DNA from 3 places in the Mesorhizobium sp. CAU 1741 genome. Region 1 is predicted to be linked to each of the others. Evidence: predicted binding sites of a transcription regulator. Region 1 holds the regulator's gene; each other region holds the start of a gene.
The links. The regulator LexA, encoded in region 1, represses DNA repair genes until DNA is damaged. The targets are predictions, from matches to a motif close to TGTTCNNNNTGTGTTCNG.
Positions count from the first base shown of each region.

Region 2: AAFN84_RS16105 (sel1 repeat family protein) is a predicted target of LexA. The motif match lies at 1,491-1,508, and genes of this name have one in related genera.
Region 3: AAFN84_RS16370 (cytoplasmic protein) is a predicted target of LexA. The motif match lies at 3,348-3,365, and genes of this name have one in related genera.

Region 1 is NZ_JBDOQP010000002.1:781,665-786,873, forward strand. It holds gene AAFN84_RS10595 (gamma-glutamyltransferase family protein) at 1-1,393, shown strand, start outside; gene lexA (transcriptional repressor LexA) at 1,564-2,280, shown strand; gene AAFN84_RS10605 (adenine deaminase C-terminal domain-containing protein) at 2,324-4,189, opposite strand; gene AAFN84_RS10610 (nucleoside hydrolase) at 4,351-5,209, shown strand, end outside.
Region 2 is NZ_JBDOQP010000003.1:495,011-500,219, forward strand. It holds gene AAFN84_RS16100 (acetyl/propionyl/methylcrotonyl-CoA carboxylase subunit alpha) at 1-960, shown strand, start outside; gene AAFN84_RS16105 (sel1 repeat family protein) at 1,111-1,368, opposite strand; gene AAFN84_RS16110 (DUF2147 domain-containing protein) at 1,785-2,126, shown strand; gene AAFN84_RS16115 (hypothetical protein) at 2,249-2,407, shown strand; gene AAFN84_RS16120 (AMP nucleosidase) at 2,501-4,003, shown strand; gene AAFN84_RS16125 (endonuclease/exonuclease/phosphatase family protein) at 4,043-5,056, shown strand; gene AAFN84_RS16130 (electron transfer flavoprotein-ubiquinone oxidoreductase) at 5,078-5,209, opposite strand, start outside.
Region 3 is NZ_JBDOQP010000003.1:547,556-552,764, forward strand. It holds gene AAFN84_RS16345 (PAS domain-containing sensor histidine kinase) at 1-711, opposite strand, end outside; gene AAFN84_RS16350 (DUF5330 domain-containing protein) at 1,194-1,568, shown strand; gene AAFN84_RS16355 (SufE family protein) at 1,634-2,068, shown strand; gene AAFN84_RS16360 (DUF6456 domain-containing protein) at 2,071-2,883, opposite strand; gene AAFN84_RS16365 (helix-turn-helix domain-containing protein) at 2,880-3,191, opposite strand; gene AAFN84_RS16370 (cytoplasmic protein) at 3,500-3,805, shown strand; gene AAFN84_RS16375 (MucR family transcriptional regulator) at 3,842-4,267, opposite strand; gene AAFN84_RS16380 (S9 family peptidase) at 4,652-5,209, shown strand, end outside.

The DNA of each region.
Region 1 (5,209 bases):
TGCGTTCTGCATCCTGTGGGATGGCAGCGAACTGCACGGCCTCAATGCCTCAGGGCGCTCGCCGGCTGCATGGACGCCGGAACGCTTCGCGGGCAAGACCGCGATGCCGCAGCGCGGCTGGGAGAGCGTGACCGTGCCCGGCGCGGTTTCGGCCTGGGTGACCCTGTCGGAACGTTTCGGCAAGCTTCCGTTCGAGGCTCTGTTCGAGCCGGCGATCGACTACGCGTCCAGGGGCTATCACGTCACGCCGATCATCGCCGAGCTCTGGCGGCGCGGTGCGGAGCTGCTACATGCGCAGCCCGGCTTCGCCGAAGCGTTCATGCCCAACGGGCGCGCGCCGGCCGCCGGCGAACTCTTCCGCAGCGAGGCGATGGCGAACACGCTGCGCCTGATCGCCGAAACGAAGGGCGAGGCTTTCTATCGCGGCGAGCTGGCGCAGAAGATCGCTGCCTTTGCGCAGGAGCACGGCGCGGCGCTGACCGCCGAAGACATGGCCGCACATGCGAATGACTGGTGCGGCACGATCAGCAAGGATTCCGGAAAATCCTCGCTGCACGAAATCCCGCCGAATGGACAAGGCATCGCGGCACTCATGGCGCTCGGCATGCTCAAGGGCAGCGGCATCGAGGCGCTCGACCCCGACAGCCCCGAGGCGCTGCACCTGCAGATCGAGGCGATCAAGCTTGCCTTCATGGACATCCACACCTATGTCGCCGACCAGTTGCACATGGACGACGTCAAGGCGTCGCATTTGCTCGACGACGCCTACCTGGCCTCGCGCGGACGGCTGATCGACCGTGACAAGGCATCGCTGCATCCTGTGGGCGCGCCGAAGAATGGCGGCACGGTGTGCCTGGCAACCGGCGACGCGGACGGCATGATGGTGTCGTACATCCAGTCGAACTATGCCGGCTTCGGATCGGGCGTCGTGGTGCCGGGTACCGGCATCAGCCTGCAGAATCGCGGCTTCGGCTTCACCCTGGAGGACGGCCATCCCAACCAGGTCGGTCCACGCAAGCGCCCCTTCCACACAATCATTCCCGGCTTCATCATGGGCGCGGACGGGCCGGACATGGCATTCGGGCTGATGGGCGGGCCGATCCAGGCGCAAGGCCACCTGCAGATGATGCTGCGCACGCAGGTCTGGGGACAGGATCCGCAGACGGCGGCAGATGCGCCGCGCTGGCGCGTGATCTCCGGCCTCGACGTGGCGATCGAGGATAGTGTCAGCCCGCGGACCATCGCCCACCTGGAGCAGATGGGCCACGTGATCGCCACCGAAAGCCCGGATTCCAGCTTCGGATTCGGCGGTGCGCAGCTCGTGCGCCGCGTCGAGGGCGGCTATGCCGCGGGCTCCGACCCACGCAAGGACGGTTGCGCGGGAGGCTTCTGACGCTCGAACAGAGCGCGTTCGATGCCCCGTGAGGGCCTCGGTGAACCATTGTGGAACATAGTTACGGAATTCATCGGAAAATCAGTAAAATTTAAACTATTGCGGAACACAACTGGAACAGATAGTGTATGTTCTGGTTTTGTTTGCACTCTGATTCTCCGGGGCTTGCCATGCTGACGCGAAAGCAACACGAATTGCTGCTCTTCATCCACGAACGGATGAAGGAGACCGGCATCCCCCCCTCATTCGACGAAATGAAGGAGGCGCTCGACCTCGCCTCCAAGTCCGGCATCCACCGATTGATCACCGCGCTCGAGGAGCGCGGCTTCATCCGCCGCCTGCCGAATCGTGCCCGTGCACTCGAAGTGACACGGCTGCCGGACTCCATCGCGCCCGGGCTCAACCAGGCGCGCAAGTTCTCGCCGAGCGTCATTCAGGGCAGCCTCGGCCGTGCGCCGGAGAAGCCGCGCCTGCAGGCGACCGGCAATGACGACGATGTCGCGGCATCGGTATCCGTACCGGTGATGGGCCGTATCGCGGCCGGCGTGCCGATCAGCGCGATCCAGCAGAAGACGCATTCGATCAGCGTGCCGCCGGAGATGCTTGGCGGCGGCGAGCATTACGCGCTGGAAGTAAAGGGCGACTCGATGGTCGAGGCCGGCATCTTCGACGGCGACACGGTCATCATCCGCAATGCGTCCACGGCGACACCCGGCGAAATCATCGTGGCGCTCGTCGACGACGAGGAAGCGACGCTGAAGCGCTTCCGGCGCAAGGGCGACTCGATCGCCCTCGAAGCGGCCAACCCGGCCTACGAGACGCGCATCTTCGGACCGGACCGGGTCAAGGTGCAGGGCAAGCTGGTGGGGCTCATTCGGCGCTACTGAGGGCTTATAGCGTGACAGGGGTTGGCGTCGAACCGCATCGGCGTCAGAACACCACCGGATGGGTTTCGCCGGTCTGCACGTTGACGAGACCTTGGGGGGCATGGTCGCTCGGCGCGACGAGCACCCAGCGCCATGGCGCGCAGGTGAGCGTGGCGAAAGCCAGACGTTCGGGAAAGCCGGGACCCCAGCGGGGATGGAACGACGGCTCGAACATCCAGTCGACCTTTTCGCCCTCGGCGTAGAGCGCCTGCATCTCGGCGTGCAGCTCCTCAGCCGAGCGGCAGGACATCAGCCCCGCAACCTCGTAGCGAACGGTGGCAACCACCTCGCCTTCGCGCACCAGCGCCCAACCACCGTCATTTTCGGCGAGCGCGTTCACGGCCATGGCCATCGCCGCGTCCGACGAGCCGACGCACCAGACATTGTGCTTGTCATGCGCCATCGAACAGGCGAGCGCGGTCTCGGGCGTGCGCGGGCCGCAACCGAGCCAGAACATCTTCGACACGGCCCCCATGCCCGAGAAGCGATCTACGATCGCAAACTTGGTGATGTTGCGGGCCTCGTCGCGCTGGACAAAGCCGTCTGCCACGGGAAGTTCAAACGTGAGGAAGTCGTCGGTCCAGTGGAAGGGCCGCAATACGGCCGCCTGCATCGTTTCGCGGCCGGGTTCGGCTGCAATGTGGAAATCTTGAGCCGTCAGCGCCCGGCCGATATTGATCGTCTTTGTCGCCCATTCCGGCCAGTCGATCTTCGGGACCTCGGGCAGGTAGTCCTTGCCTTGCGAGACCTGGCGCCCGTCTGCCCAGACCCTGGCGATCTCAAATCGCTCGACGTCCGAAAGAAGCACGATGTCGGCATAGCGGCCCGGTGCGATCGATCCGACCCACGGCGTCAGCCGCATGTGGCGCGCCGGGTTGATCGTCACGCACTGGATGGCGATTTCGGGCGCCAGCCCCGCTTCGATCGCGAGACGCACATTGTGGTCGGTCGCGCCGAGCTTGAGGGTGTCGGAGGCGCTGCGGTCGTCGGTGGTGAGCGCGACCTGCGACCAGTCGGCAAGGCCCCTGTCGAGGAGCCCCCGGATGACCTCAGGCAGGCTGTGCGGACGGAGTTCCATGAACAGGCCGTGGGTAAGCTTGTCCCAGAACTCCTCAACCGTCCACGCCTCATGATCGGAGGCGAGGCCGGCTGCGGCAAACGCGTTGATGGTCGGCATGTCGCGGATACCCGCCGCGTGACCCTCGACGACGCCCCGTTGTTCGAAGGTCGCGCGGATCATGCCCCACAGGCGCTCATGGGAAGGGTTCTCCGGATTCCACACGGCTGGCCAGTCCATCACCTCGTCGAGGCCGGCGGTCATCAGGCTCTGGCGGAGAAAATCGCGCTGCTCGTCATAGCCGAGCCAGCCGCCACCGTGCTCGTAACCGGTTGGCGGCACGGCCGAACCAGGCAGCGGGAAGATCTTCAGCGGCGAGCCGGCGGCACGTGCCTTGAGCCAGAACTCCAGCGTCCGGGCGCCATTGACGTTGGAGAACTCGTGGCTCGCCTCGCAGGTCCAGGTGTTGCCGCGCGGCAAGACCAGGGCGGCCTCCCATTCGGGCGTCAGGTGCGAGCTCTCGATGTGCTTGTGCACCTCGCCGAGACCGGGCACCGCCGCGAGGTCCGGTTCGTGCACGCGCCGGCCGACCTCGCCCGGATAGCTGCCGGCGTCGCCGACATACGCGATGCGCCTGCCCTTGATCACGATCTCCTGATCGTCGCGCCATGTACGGGTCGCGACATCGAGAAGGCGCCCGACACGCAAGGCCACGTCCGCAGGCCGCTTTCCGAGCGCGACCAGCGTCAAATCCTGCCGGATGGCGACCTCGTTTCCGGCATCGAGGGAAATATCGTCTGGCAGCTTCGTCATCGGTCGGCGTCTTCCATCAAGTAGCGGAGCACAGGGTATGCACTCCGAAAGGCGCGACCTGCAAGGCCGGCGAACCCGCGCACGCGTATCCGGCGCACTCTGTGCAAATCCATCTTGCCGGCCTATAGGAGCGCGTCCAGACAGCCAAGCGGAGCAGGTGCATGCACAAGGTGATTTTCGATACCGATCCGGGGATCGACGATGCGATGGCGCTCCTGTTCCTGCACCAGCATCCCGACATCGACCTCGTCGGCATCACCACCGTCTTCGGCAACGGCACCATCGACACGACGACGCGCAATGCGCTCTTCCTGAAGGACGTGTGGAACATCGATGCCCCTGTCGCCAGGGGAGCCGGCGCACCGCTCAATCCGCTGCGGACATATGGCGCGCCGCCGGCGATCGTTCACGGCGACAACGCGCTCGGCAACATCGCGCTGCCGGACGAGATCCCCGGTACTGTCGACCCGCGCCCGGCACACCGTTTCATCATCGAGACCGTGCGTGCCGATCCCGGCGGAGTGACGCTCATCGCGGTGGGGCGCATGACCAATCTGGCGCTGGCGTTGCGCGAGGCGCCGGACATTGCCGGGCTGGTCAAGCAGGTCATCATCATGGGCGGCGCCTTCACCGTGCCGGGCAATGTCAGCCCGGTTGCCGAAGCCAATATTCTGGGCGATCCGGAGGCGGCGGATATGGTGGTGACCGCACCGTGGAAGACCATCGTCGTCGGGCTCGACGTGACGATGAAAACCATCATGTCCACCAGCACGCTGGAGCGTCTGGCCGCGCAAGGCGGGCCGCGTGCCAGGCTCCTGTCGGACATCTCGCAGCATTATATCGGCTTCTACTCCCGCTTCGTGGATGACGGCATGGTGATCCATGACAGTTGCGCCTGCGCGTTTCTCGTCGCGCCGCATCTGTTCGAAACCCGCAGCGGCGCGATGCGCGTCGTCAGCGAAGGCATCGCCGACGGACAGACGATCCAGAAGCCCGACGGCCGCTTCTTCCCGCCCGGTG
Region 2 (5,209 bases), on a different contig from region 1:
AAGCGCCAGGAGGACGTCGTGCTTGACGGCCACGCATTCGAGGCGCGGCTTTATGCGGAAGACGCGACCCGCGATTTCCTGCCGGCGATCGGCACGCTGCACCATCTTCGGTTCCCGGCAGAGACTGAAACCCTGCGGATCGAGACCGGCGTGCGCGAAGGCGACCCGATCTCGCCCTTCTACGACCCGATGATCGCCAAGCTGGTGGTGCACGGGCAGGATCGCGAAGGCGCGCTGCAAGCCTTGTCGCAAGCGCTCGCGAAGACCGAAATCGCAGGCTCCGTCGTCAACACCGCCTTTCTGGCGGCGCTGGCTGCAGACGATGAGTTCGCCGCCGGAGATGTCGACACGGGGCTGATTGCGCGAAAGCAGGCCGCTCTGACTGCTTTGCCGTTGCCGTCAGCCGCCCAGGTGGCGGCCGCAGCGGCGAGCGCAGGACACGTCGCCGTCGACCCCGGCGCCGACGACCCCTGGGACGCGCTGGCGGGCTACGCGCATTTCAATCCGCTGGTGAAGTCGGTGACGCTGTCGCATGGCGAGGATGTCGTTTCCGCGCGACTCACCGTGGCGGCGAACGGCAATGCACGCGTGCAACTGAACGGCGACGGCCCCTTCGTCACGCCCCCGCGCACCGCTGCGGCGCGATGGCCGGGGCATGTCACGGTTTTCGCCGGTGCGGCGAGCCATACTTTCGCGGTCGCCGATCCGTTCGCGATGGCCGAAGCGGTGACGGGTGGCGGCGACGCCTTGCGTGCGCCGATGCCGGGCCTGGTCAAGCTGGTGCGCGCCGCCGCCGGCGACACGGTCGTGAAGGGCCAGGCACTGCTGGTGCTGGAGGCGATGAAGATGGAACACACGATCACCGCGCCGCATGACGGGGTCGTGGCGGAGATCGCGCAGGAAGGCGCGCAGGTGACGGACGGCACCGTGCTGGCGCGCTTTGTCGATTCGGGCGACTGATCGCCGATTGCAGGCACGCCATCCATAAATGAAAAGGCCGCGCCGGATGTTGCCTCCGGTCGCGACCTCTTCCTGCCCGACAGTCCCTTGTGCGTGCCCCGCACCTTTTCTTGTCTGTCGCCGCCCTGTGTAACCTGAAAGCCGTCAGTCTCAGTGGATGGTCATCCACTCCCGCGCTTCGCGCAACGCCCTGGCGATATCGGTCTTCGTCATCGCGGCGGAGAGTTCGGCGCGCAGTTCCGCGGCACGTTCCGAGCCCTTGATCGCAGCGATATTGAACCATTTGTGGGCGGCGACGAGATCGACATCGCAGTCGCGGCCAGATGCATACATGAGTCCCAGCTCGAAGAGGATTTCCGCCTGGGCAGTGGAGCCGATGCCGGCTTCAAGCATTTCGAAACGCGCCATTTTCCTGTTCCCTGTGTTCGATCCCGAAGGCTGCTTCAGACCCGCTCGGTCGTTGCCTTCCGTTGTCCTGAAGAATGCCCGGGAGCCTTGAATCCGTCGTTAAATGGCGTGCTTAATTTGCGGAAAACAAAACTAAAACAAGAAGTAAAGCTTGGATTTTGTTAAGCATCGGCGCCCTTGGATTCCCCGGCTTTTGTCGAAAAATCGATGAAAATCCTCCATGCCCATGGCAACCCTCTGCTAACCACGCGCACGATGGGTCTTTTGGACCGATCGCCGAACGGCGAGAAAAAGCAGGTGCGAAGCGGCTCCCGGAACATCTTTCGCCGGCCGCGATTCTGGCTTACGCTTACGTTCGCGTAAAACACGTGTCCGGCTCACGCGCTCAATCCACAGACCGGACAGGGAGGAAGAGCATGCTTGGCAAATGGACACTCGCGGTGGCAATGACGCTGGCAGTCGCCGGCCCAGCGCTCGCGGACCCGATCGTCGGCAACTGGAAGACCGACAGCGGCGCGACCGCCCAGATCGCAGCGTCGGGCGGCGGCTTTACGATCACGCTGCGCAGCGGGCAGCACAATGGCAAGCGCATCGGCCAGATGCAGGCGAGCGGCAGCGGCAAGTACAAGGGCACGATTACCGACCCGGCCGAGGACAAATCCTATTCCGGAAACGCGACCCTGGACGGCAACCGGCTGGCGATGCAGGGCTGCGTGGCGATGGTGTTCTGCCGCACGCAGAACTGGCAGCGTCAATAGCCTGAGCGAACGGCAGCCCGCGCACCCTCCGTTAACGAGGTTGAACGCTGGATGAACAGGCGTCTCAGCGCCGGTTCAGTCAGGTTGGGCGATTATCTCCCCATCAACGAGGGAGATAACCGATGCTTGCCCGCCGCTTTTCGATCGTATGCCTGCTGGTTGCCATCTTCGGCATGGGCCTTGCCACGCTCGTCGCCGAGACGAGCCGGGTCGCGCCGATCCATGCCACCCAGTCACTGTTCAGCATGTGCGATTCCGGCGGCGTGTCGGCCTGCCGCTGAACGTCGATTGCGCCGCCTCGCGCGAAACTGATTCAAGCCGGAATTCGCCTTTGGACCCCTCGAAACGTCATATGCAAGTCCCTATAATGGGTCATGGAAAAGCGAATCTACCCAAATCCCATCGAATCGATCTCCACACCCGAGCCGATCGCACGCCGCAGCTTCAACGACGCGGCAGAGGCCGTTGGCGCGCTGAAGGCGATCTACGAGCGCAACACCGCTTTCCTGCGTGATTCTTTCGATGCGCTTGCAGAAGGCGAAGACCAGAACCGCCGCTACCGGGCCTACTATCCCGAAGTGGGCGTGACGACCACCTCCTACAGTCAGGTCGACACCCGGCTTGCCTATGGCCACATGCCGGCTCCTGGCCACTACACCACGACGATCACCCGTCCTGACCTGTTCTCCAATTACTTGCACGAGCAATTGCGGCTTTTGATGCGAAATCACGGCGTACCGGTGACGATCGGCGAGTCCGAGACGCCGATTCCGGTGCATTTCGCCTTCCTCGAAGGCACGCATGTCGACGCATCGGTGGCGGACCGGATTCATCGTCCGCTGCGGGACCTGTTCGATGTCCCCGATCTCAACAGCACCGACGACCATATCGCCAATGGCACTTATGAGCCGCCGCTGGGCGAGCCGGCGCCGCTCGCCCCCTTCACCGCGCAGCGCATCGACTATTCGCTGCACCGCTTGTCGCATTACACGGCAACCAGCCCGGCGCATTTCCAGAATTTCGTGCTGTTCACCAACTACCAGTTCTATATCGACGAGTTCTGCGTTCTCGCGCGCAACCTGATGGCCGAAGGCGGCGGTGGGTACGAGGCGTTCATCGAACCGGGAAACGTCAAGACGCTGGCTGGTGAATCCTCGCCGCACAACGGGGCCACGCCGCCACGCATGCCGCAGATGCCGGCCTATCATCTGTGCAAGCCGGGCCATGCGGGCATCACCATGGTCAATATCGGCGTTGGGCCGTCCAACGCCAAGACGATCACGGACCACATCGCGGTGCTGCGACCGCATGCCTGGCTGATGCTTGGGCACTGCGCCGGTCTGCGCAACAGCCAGGCGCTGGGCGACTACGTGCTTGCCCATGCCTATGTGCGCGAGGATCATGTTCTGGACGACGACCTGCCCGTGTGGGTGCCGATACCTGCGCTGGCGGAAGTGCAGGTGGCACTCGAGGAGGCCGTCGAGGAGGTAACAGGCCTTGAAGGCTACGATCTCAAGCGCATCATGCGCACCGGTACGGTCGCGACGATCGACAACCGCAACTGGGAACTGCGCGATCAGCGCGGCCCGGTCCAGCGACTGTCGCAGTCGCGCGCCATCGCGCTCGACATGGAATCGGCCACCATCGCCGCCAACGGCTTCCGGTTCCGCGTTCCTTACGGCACGCTGCTGTGCGTATCGGACAAGCCCCTACATGGCGAACTGAAACTGCCGGGCATGGCGACCGAGTTCTACAAGCGCCAGGTATCCCAGCATCTGACGATCGGCATCCGGGCGCTGGAGAAACTGGCCGAGATGCCGCCGGAGCGGCTACACTCCCGCAAGCTGAGAAGTTTCTCCGAGACCGCGTTCCTGTAAAGTCTTGACGCTGCCCAAATCTGCGGCCAGTGCGGTGGCATGAACCGAAAAACGACGACGATGCTCAGGCTTGCGGGACTTGGGACACTGCTGGCGATAGCGGCGGCAATCGTGTTCGGCTATCTGGGATGGCTTCATCCGGCCTTCGATTCCTTCTCGCACTTTCGCGTGCATCTCGCCACGCTGCTGCTGGCCGCGACCTTGCCACTTCTACTGGCGCGCTTGTGGCCCGAAGCACTGTTCGCGGTGGCGCTCGGGGCCACCGCCATCGTGCAGACAATCGGGCTGCCTTCGCTGCCGCGCTTCTCGACGGTCAATGCCTCCACTACGGAGGCGGGCGGACACGAGGCGCTGTACCGCCTCCTCCATGCCAATCTTCGCTTCGACAACCGGCGGCCTGAAGAAACGCTTTCGCTGATCGCCCGGGTGCGGCCGGACGTGCTGACGCTGAACGAGGTCTCGGCGCCGTGGCGGGCGAGACTGGCGACGCTGGAGGCGGCCTATCCATTCCAAATGATCTGCGAGCGGCGCGGCCATATCGGCGGCGTCGCGATCCTGTCACGGCGCCCCTTCGCCCATGGCACGCAGCCTTCCTGCGGTGACCGGGGCTCCTTCGCGCACGCAACCATCGACTTCGGCGGCCGCGTCGTCGAGGTCGTGGCGCTCCATCTCGGTTGGCCGTGGCCGTTCGAACAGCCTTGGCAGGTGCCGCGTGTCGAGCCGCTGCTGGCGCAGTTGGGCCATACGGCGATCGTGGCGGGAGATCTGAATTCGGTGCCGTGGAGCCGAACCGCGCGGCGGGTCGAGGCCGCGAGCGGCGCGCGACTCTTGCGTGGCATCGGTCCGACATGGCTGAACGCCCGGCTGCCGGCGTGGATGCGGCCCGCGATCGGATTGCCGCTCGACAACGTCCTAGTTAAGGGCGCCGTGATGCCGCTTTCCGTCACCACGACGGCGGAAGGGGCTTCAGATCACCGGCCGGTGCTGCTCGAATTCAACGTGCTGCCGCAAGAAAAGCTGCGTGGCGTCCTGCAGGCATCGTTGGGGCACTAGGACGTTTCGATCGTCAAGACATCACATGTTCGGGTAGACTGGCCCTTCGCCGCCTTGCGGCGGGACCCAGTTGATGTTCTGGTTCGGGTCCTTGATGTCGCAAGTCTTGCAGTGGACGCAGTTCTGCGCGTTGATGACGAAGGTGACATCCAC
Region 3 (5,209 bases), on a different contig from region 1:
ACGGTCGGCCACGTGAATTCGCTCGAAAAGGCCGCTGCCAAGCAGCAGATCCGGCTCGACGCCGAGCAGATCGCGCGCCGGAGCAGAGATCGAATCGACCTCGCCATTCGCCTGGACCTGCGCGAGCGCGGCATCGAATGCATTGCCATCAAGAAGATTGTCTTCTTCGCCGGTGGAGCGATGCTTGCTCATCGTCGGCAGATGATTGCGCAGCATCAGTGTCGCTGCATAAAGCGCCGGCGACAGCCACAGCCAATGTGCGGCAATCGGTAAGGGGCCGGACCCGAAGACCGGTACCATGGCAGCCAACAGCGCGGCCGCGCCTCCCGCGACTGCGGCCCTTTTCGAGCGGCTGACCCACCATACCTCGATCGGCACGGCGATCAGCAGCGCGGCGATCGGCGTGCCGATGCCGCCGGCCAGTGAGACGAGCCAAGCGGAAAGAACCGCCGTGCCGGCGACGGCGGTCGCCTCGACGTATTTTGAGCGAGCGCGCGTGGCCACCTGAAGCGCCATCAGCCAACTTAAGGCAAACACGCCGCAGAGAAGCGCGAGGGCTCCGGTGATGCCGTAGGACGGCAGCACGGCCTGGACGATGGCGGGGGTCGCAACGAAGGGAGCAGCCAGGCACACGCCAATGAGCCGGCGCTGGCGCGCACGCTCTTGACCTTTGGCCGTGGGATGCAGCAGGCGGTCGCAGCCTGCTGCCATACCGGCCAACCAGTCTGCCGCTCTGGTCGCAATTGAACTCAACTCAACGCACTCACAAAACGTCCGCCGGGCGGATCGAACTCTTTGAATCGAACCTCGCATTACCGGTTTAAGGAATGAATAAACGCGGCGCTTTCCAACCCCTCCGGAAGAGCTAATCCACGTGAAATACGCCTCCGTGGCACCGGCAATTCGCAGGATGGTAAACAGACCGTAAGGGCGATTCGACGCTTGAATCGCGCGATCCTATGGGTCGACCAACCCAACGAATCTACGATATTCCCTTTGTCTTTCAGATATTTAGCAAAAATACCGCGACGCGCTCGATTTAATCAAGTTCGTGTAAAATTTGAATCGAAAGCCGGTAGATCGAATTTGAAGCGAATCCCATCGAAGCTCTCAAGGCGTCTTTTGCGGATGTCGCGCATTGTGCTCTGGGACGGCGAACCGGGGCAAGGGTTCGCGACAATCGAGGGTGTGACATGGGATTCCTGATCAAGTCCGCATTCTGGCTTTCGCTGGTGCTTCTGCTGATTCCTTTTGGCGGCGAAGGCAGCGATGATGAAGCCAGCATTGGTGCGGTCGAAACGTTCATCGCCGCGCAGGCGGTCATTGGAGACGTGGCCGGCCTTTGCGAACGCCGGCCGGATGCCTGCGAGATCGGCAAATCGGCACTGCATACGATTGGCGTGCGCGCCAAGGAAGGCGCCCGGATAGCCTATGGAATGCTGGACGAGCATTTCGGCGAAGAGCAGGTCGCGCAGCCGATCCACACCGGATCGATTGCGGCGGCCGATGGCATCGCGGCGCCCGCTCCAGCATCCCTGACCGAGTATCCCGTTCCTCCCGCGCGATAGATCTGACCGCAGCGCCTCGATTTCGTGGTGACTGTTGCGCCTCGCCGCACTATATGCGGGCAGTGATGACGACGGCCATTGAGACCATACGCGACGATTTCGCTTTCCTGGATGATTGGGAAGAACGCTACCGCTACATCATTGAACTGGGCGGCGGCCTGCCCCCCTACCCGGAAGACAAGCGGGACGACGCCCACAAGGTGCCCGGCTGCGTCAGCCAGGTCTGGCTGCAAACGGCACGTGGCGACGGCAAGGATCCGGAACTGACCTTCATGGGCGATTCGGACGCACACATCGTTCGCGGCCTCGTCGCCATCCTGCTGGCGCTTTATTCCGGGCACAAGGCGTCCGAGGTGCTTGGCATCGATGCCGAGCAGACGCTGCGCGACCTTGGCCTTGACGAGCATCTGTCGCCCCAGCGTGCGAATGGCCTTCGGTCCATGATCAAGCGTATTCGGCGCGAAGCCGAGACCGCGCTTTCCGCACCCGCCTCCGCCTGACGTCAGCGCAAAGACGGTCGATAGTCGTCCGCTCCCCAATGCAGCACTTGGCGTTCGGCTTGCCTGGCCTGCGGTTCGTAGTGTCGCGCAAGCGCTGACAGCGCCGACTTCAGCACAACCTTGGCGGACCGGGCAGGCCAGCCTCGTTCTGTCTCGACGCGTTCCAGTCCTTTCAGAAAGCAGCACACGTCAACCAGAACACCGGCCATTTCCGGCCCGACTGCGTCCACGGCACGTTCCACCCGCCGCCGTGCCGAAAGCGCTGCATCCGTCAGGTCCGCGATGCCGTTGGCATCGCCTCGCTTGCGGCCTGACCCACCGGCCGCCACCCAGTTCACGCCCATGCGGGGCATGATCTGGCCGCGAGAATAGTCCGTCCGCAGCCGCTCGCCGGCGCGAAACTCGGCCGGCGAGATGAACCGCTGGCCGCTCTTTGCCTTCAATCGCCAGAGCAGTGCCAAGGGCGATTCCGCTACGTTGATCGAGACGGATTCGAGACCTGCCTCGGAAGCGATGACCGCTTCTTCGATCTGTGGCTTTGGCGGCTCGAACGGATCGGTGGCATGACAATTTTGCTCGTCCGCGAAGTCTCCGGCTTTTCCGAGTGTGACCCGACCATCGCTTATCACCACCGCTCCGCGCCTTTCGAGCCCGCGCATAATCGTCTTGGGCAGACCGATCGTGCCTCGTTCCCCGGCGTCCACGAGCACTTGGTCCGCATCCGCTGCGGGTTGCAATCGTGCCGCGCCCTTTTCCAGCAATCTCAACAACCGCCTCTGCGCACGAAGAGCGTCGCCGCCGCCTCTCGTCGTCATTCGCGGCCTCCGTCGCCTAAGGCAGCGCCCACCATGCGTTCGACACGCGCGACGATGCCGTCGAATTCGTCGTCGTCGCGCAAATCCTCGATCTGGTGACAGGCATGGAGAACCGTCGTCCGGTCGCGACGGAAGCCTTCGCCCACGTCGCGCATGCTGATCCCCAGCTCGACATGCGTGACATACATGGCGATCTGCCGCACGCGGCTGACACTGAGTACCGATCGCCCGGGCTCGCGCAGCTCCTTGCTGCTCACGTTGAACATGGCCGCCACGATGTCGATGACGCCGTCGCAGGCGGCCGCAATCCGGTCGGCCCTCGGTAGCTTTGAAAGATCGGTCCGGGGCGTTTCAGGAAGCGTGTCCGCGTGAGGCGCTTCAGGTTCTTGTTGGAGCAGTGAAGATCGCAAGTCCTTACCCCCAATGACTAGGAATAAGTTCTTATACCCGTATCCAATCACGGCGTGAACAAATCAGGAACTGAATCGCCCGGGATTCGTACACTGGACTGTTTTGTAAGCGCTTTTTCTTGGCTCGCTCCGACATCTGAAAATTCGTCCACCTGCCCCGGATTCCGCGCACGATCAGGCATCGCTCACAAAAACGGGACAAAGGCATGGGACTTCACGAAGAGATTGGCGCATTTCGTCGCTCACGCGCAGCGGACCTGTCCGATGCGAGGCAACGGGCAGCGCTCTTCATCCTGGCGGGCATCGAGTTGTCGGATCTGGCCAGTGGATCAGCGAGCGGGCAGCATCGACTGATCGCCCGTTTGAGACGGCTGATCGAGCGCGAAAGACAGCGCGGCATCCGCCGGCATTGGAGCTACGATCTCAACCGGCACATCGCCTTGAAGCAGGCCTTGGACAGGCTGAGCTCAGACGGAGTGTGCTCGGCGCACAGCAAAAAGGCGGTGTCGTGAAACACCGCCTTCCGTTTATTCGAGACTGAAGACGTCCTATTTGCCGGAACGCTTGCGGCCCAGGCCCATCTTCTTCGCCAGCTGCGAGCGCGCGGCCGCATAGTTCGGCGCGACCATGGGATAGCCGGCATCGAGGCCCCATTTCTCGCGATACTGGTCTGGCGTCAGTCCGTAGTGCGTCATCAGGTGGCGCTTCAGCGACTTGAATTTCTTGCCGTCCTCGAGACAGATAATGTAGTCGTCGTGAACCGACTTCTTCGGGTTGACGGCAGGCTTCTGCTTGTCGACCGGCGCTTGTTCCGGCGCGCCACCGACGCGACCCAGCGCGGCGTGAACGTCAGCAATAAGATTTGGCAATTCCCCGACCGGAACCGGATTGTTGCTCACATAAGCCGCCACAACATCGGCGGTCAGTTCAATCAGCATATCGTCATTTTTGGACGGAGTATCGGTGATATCCATTATTCGGCCCCAGTAAGTTGGAAAATTGCCAGATTCCGGGCGCGATCAGCGCAAGGAAACAACACGCTGGGCGCTTATGATCCGCGCCTTTCGATTCGTGCCGCACCGCATACATGGAACTGTCAACAACATAAGTCAATTCAACAACATCAATTTCACGAAAAACGAAGTGAATAACCAGTATAGCCAAACTTTGTTCTTGCAAAACGCAAAAAATCTAATCGTTTCAGGCAACTGATGAGAGCATCGCGGAGCGCGCGTACAACCCGCTCGTCCACGGTGGCATTCGCCCGTCGATATGTCTATCTGATGGGCACCTCCCGCCGATCTGGCGCGCAATTGTGACGCCCGGCCACTACACGCAAAGAGCAGGAACTGTCTTTCATGTCACGCACGTCTATCTTCCCCACCCGGCCCGCGCCGGTTGCCGAGCGCCGCGCCCACTCGGACATCCGCCACGGCATCGAGCGAAGCGACGACTATGCCTGGCTGCGCGCCGGAAACTGGCAGGAAGTGTTCAAGGACCCGAACACGCTCGATCCCGCGATCCGGTCCCACCTCGAAGCAGAGAACGCCTATCAGGCAGCCCTGATGACGGACACGAGCGAATTTCAGAAGACGCTTTTTGCGGAGATGAAGGGGCGCATCAAGGAAGACGATTCATCCGTACCGATGAAGGACGGCCCCTTCGCATACGGCACCTCCTACCGTCTCGGCGGTCAGCATCCGCGCTTTTTCCGCACGCCCCGGGATGGTGGAGAGGAACAGATCCTCATCGACGGCGACAGCGAAGCCGAGGGCAAGCCCTACTTCCACATCGGCGGCGTCGACCATTCGGCCGATCACCGGCTCCTGCTCTGGGGCTATGACGACAAGGGCTCGGAATTCTACACGCTTCGGGTGCGCAACACCGCCGACGGCAAGGATCTGGGCACCACGATC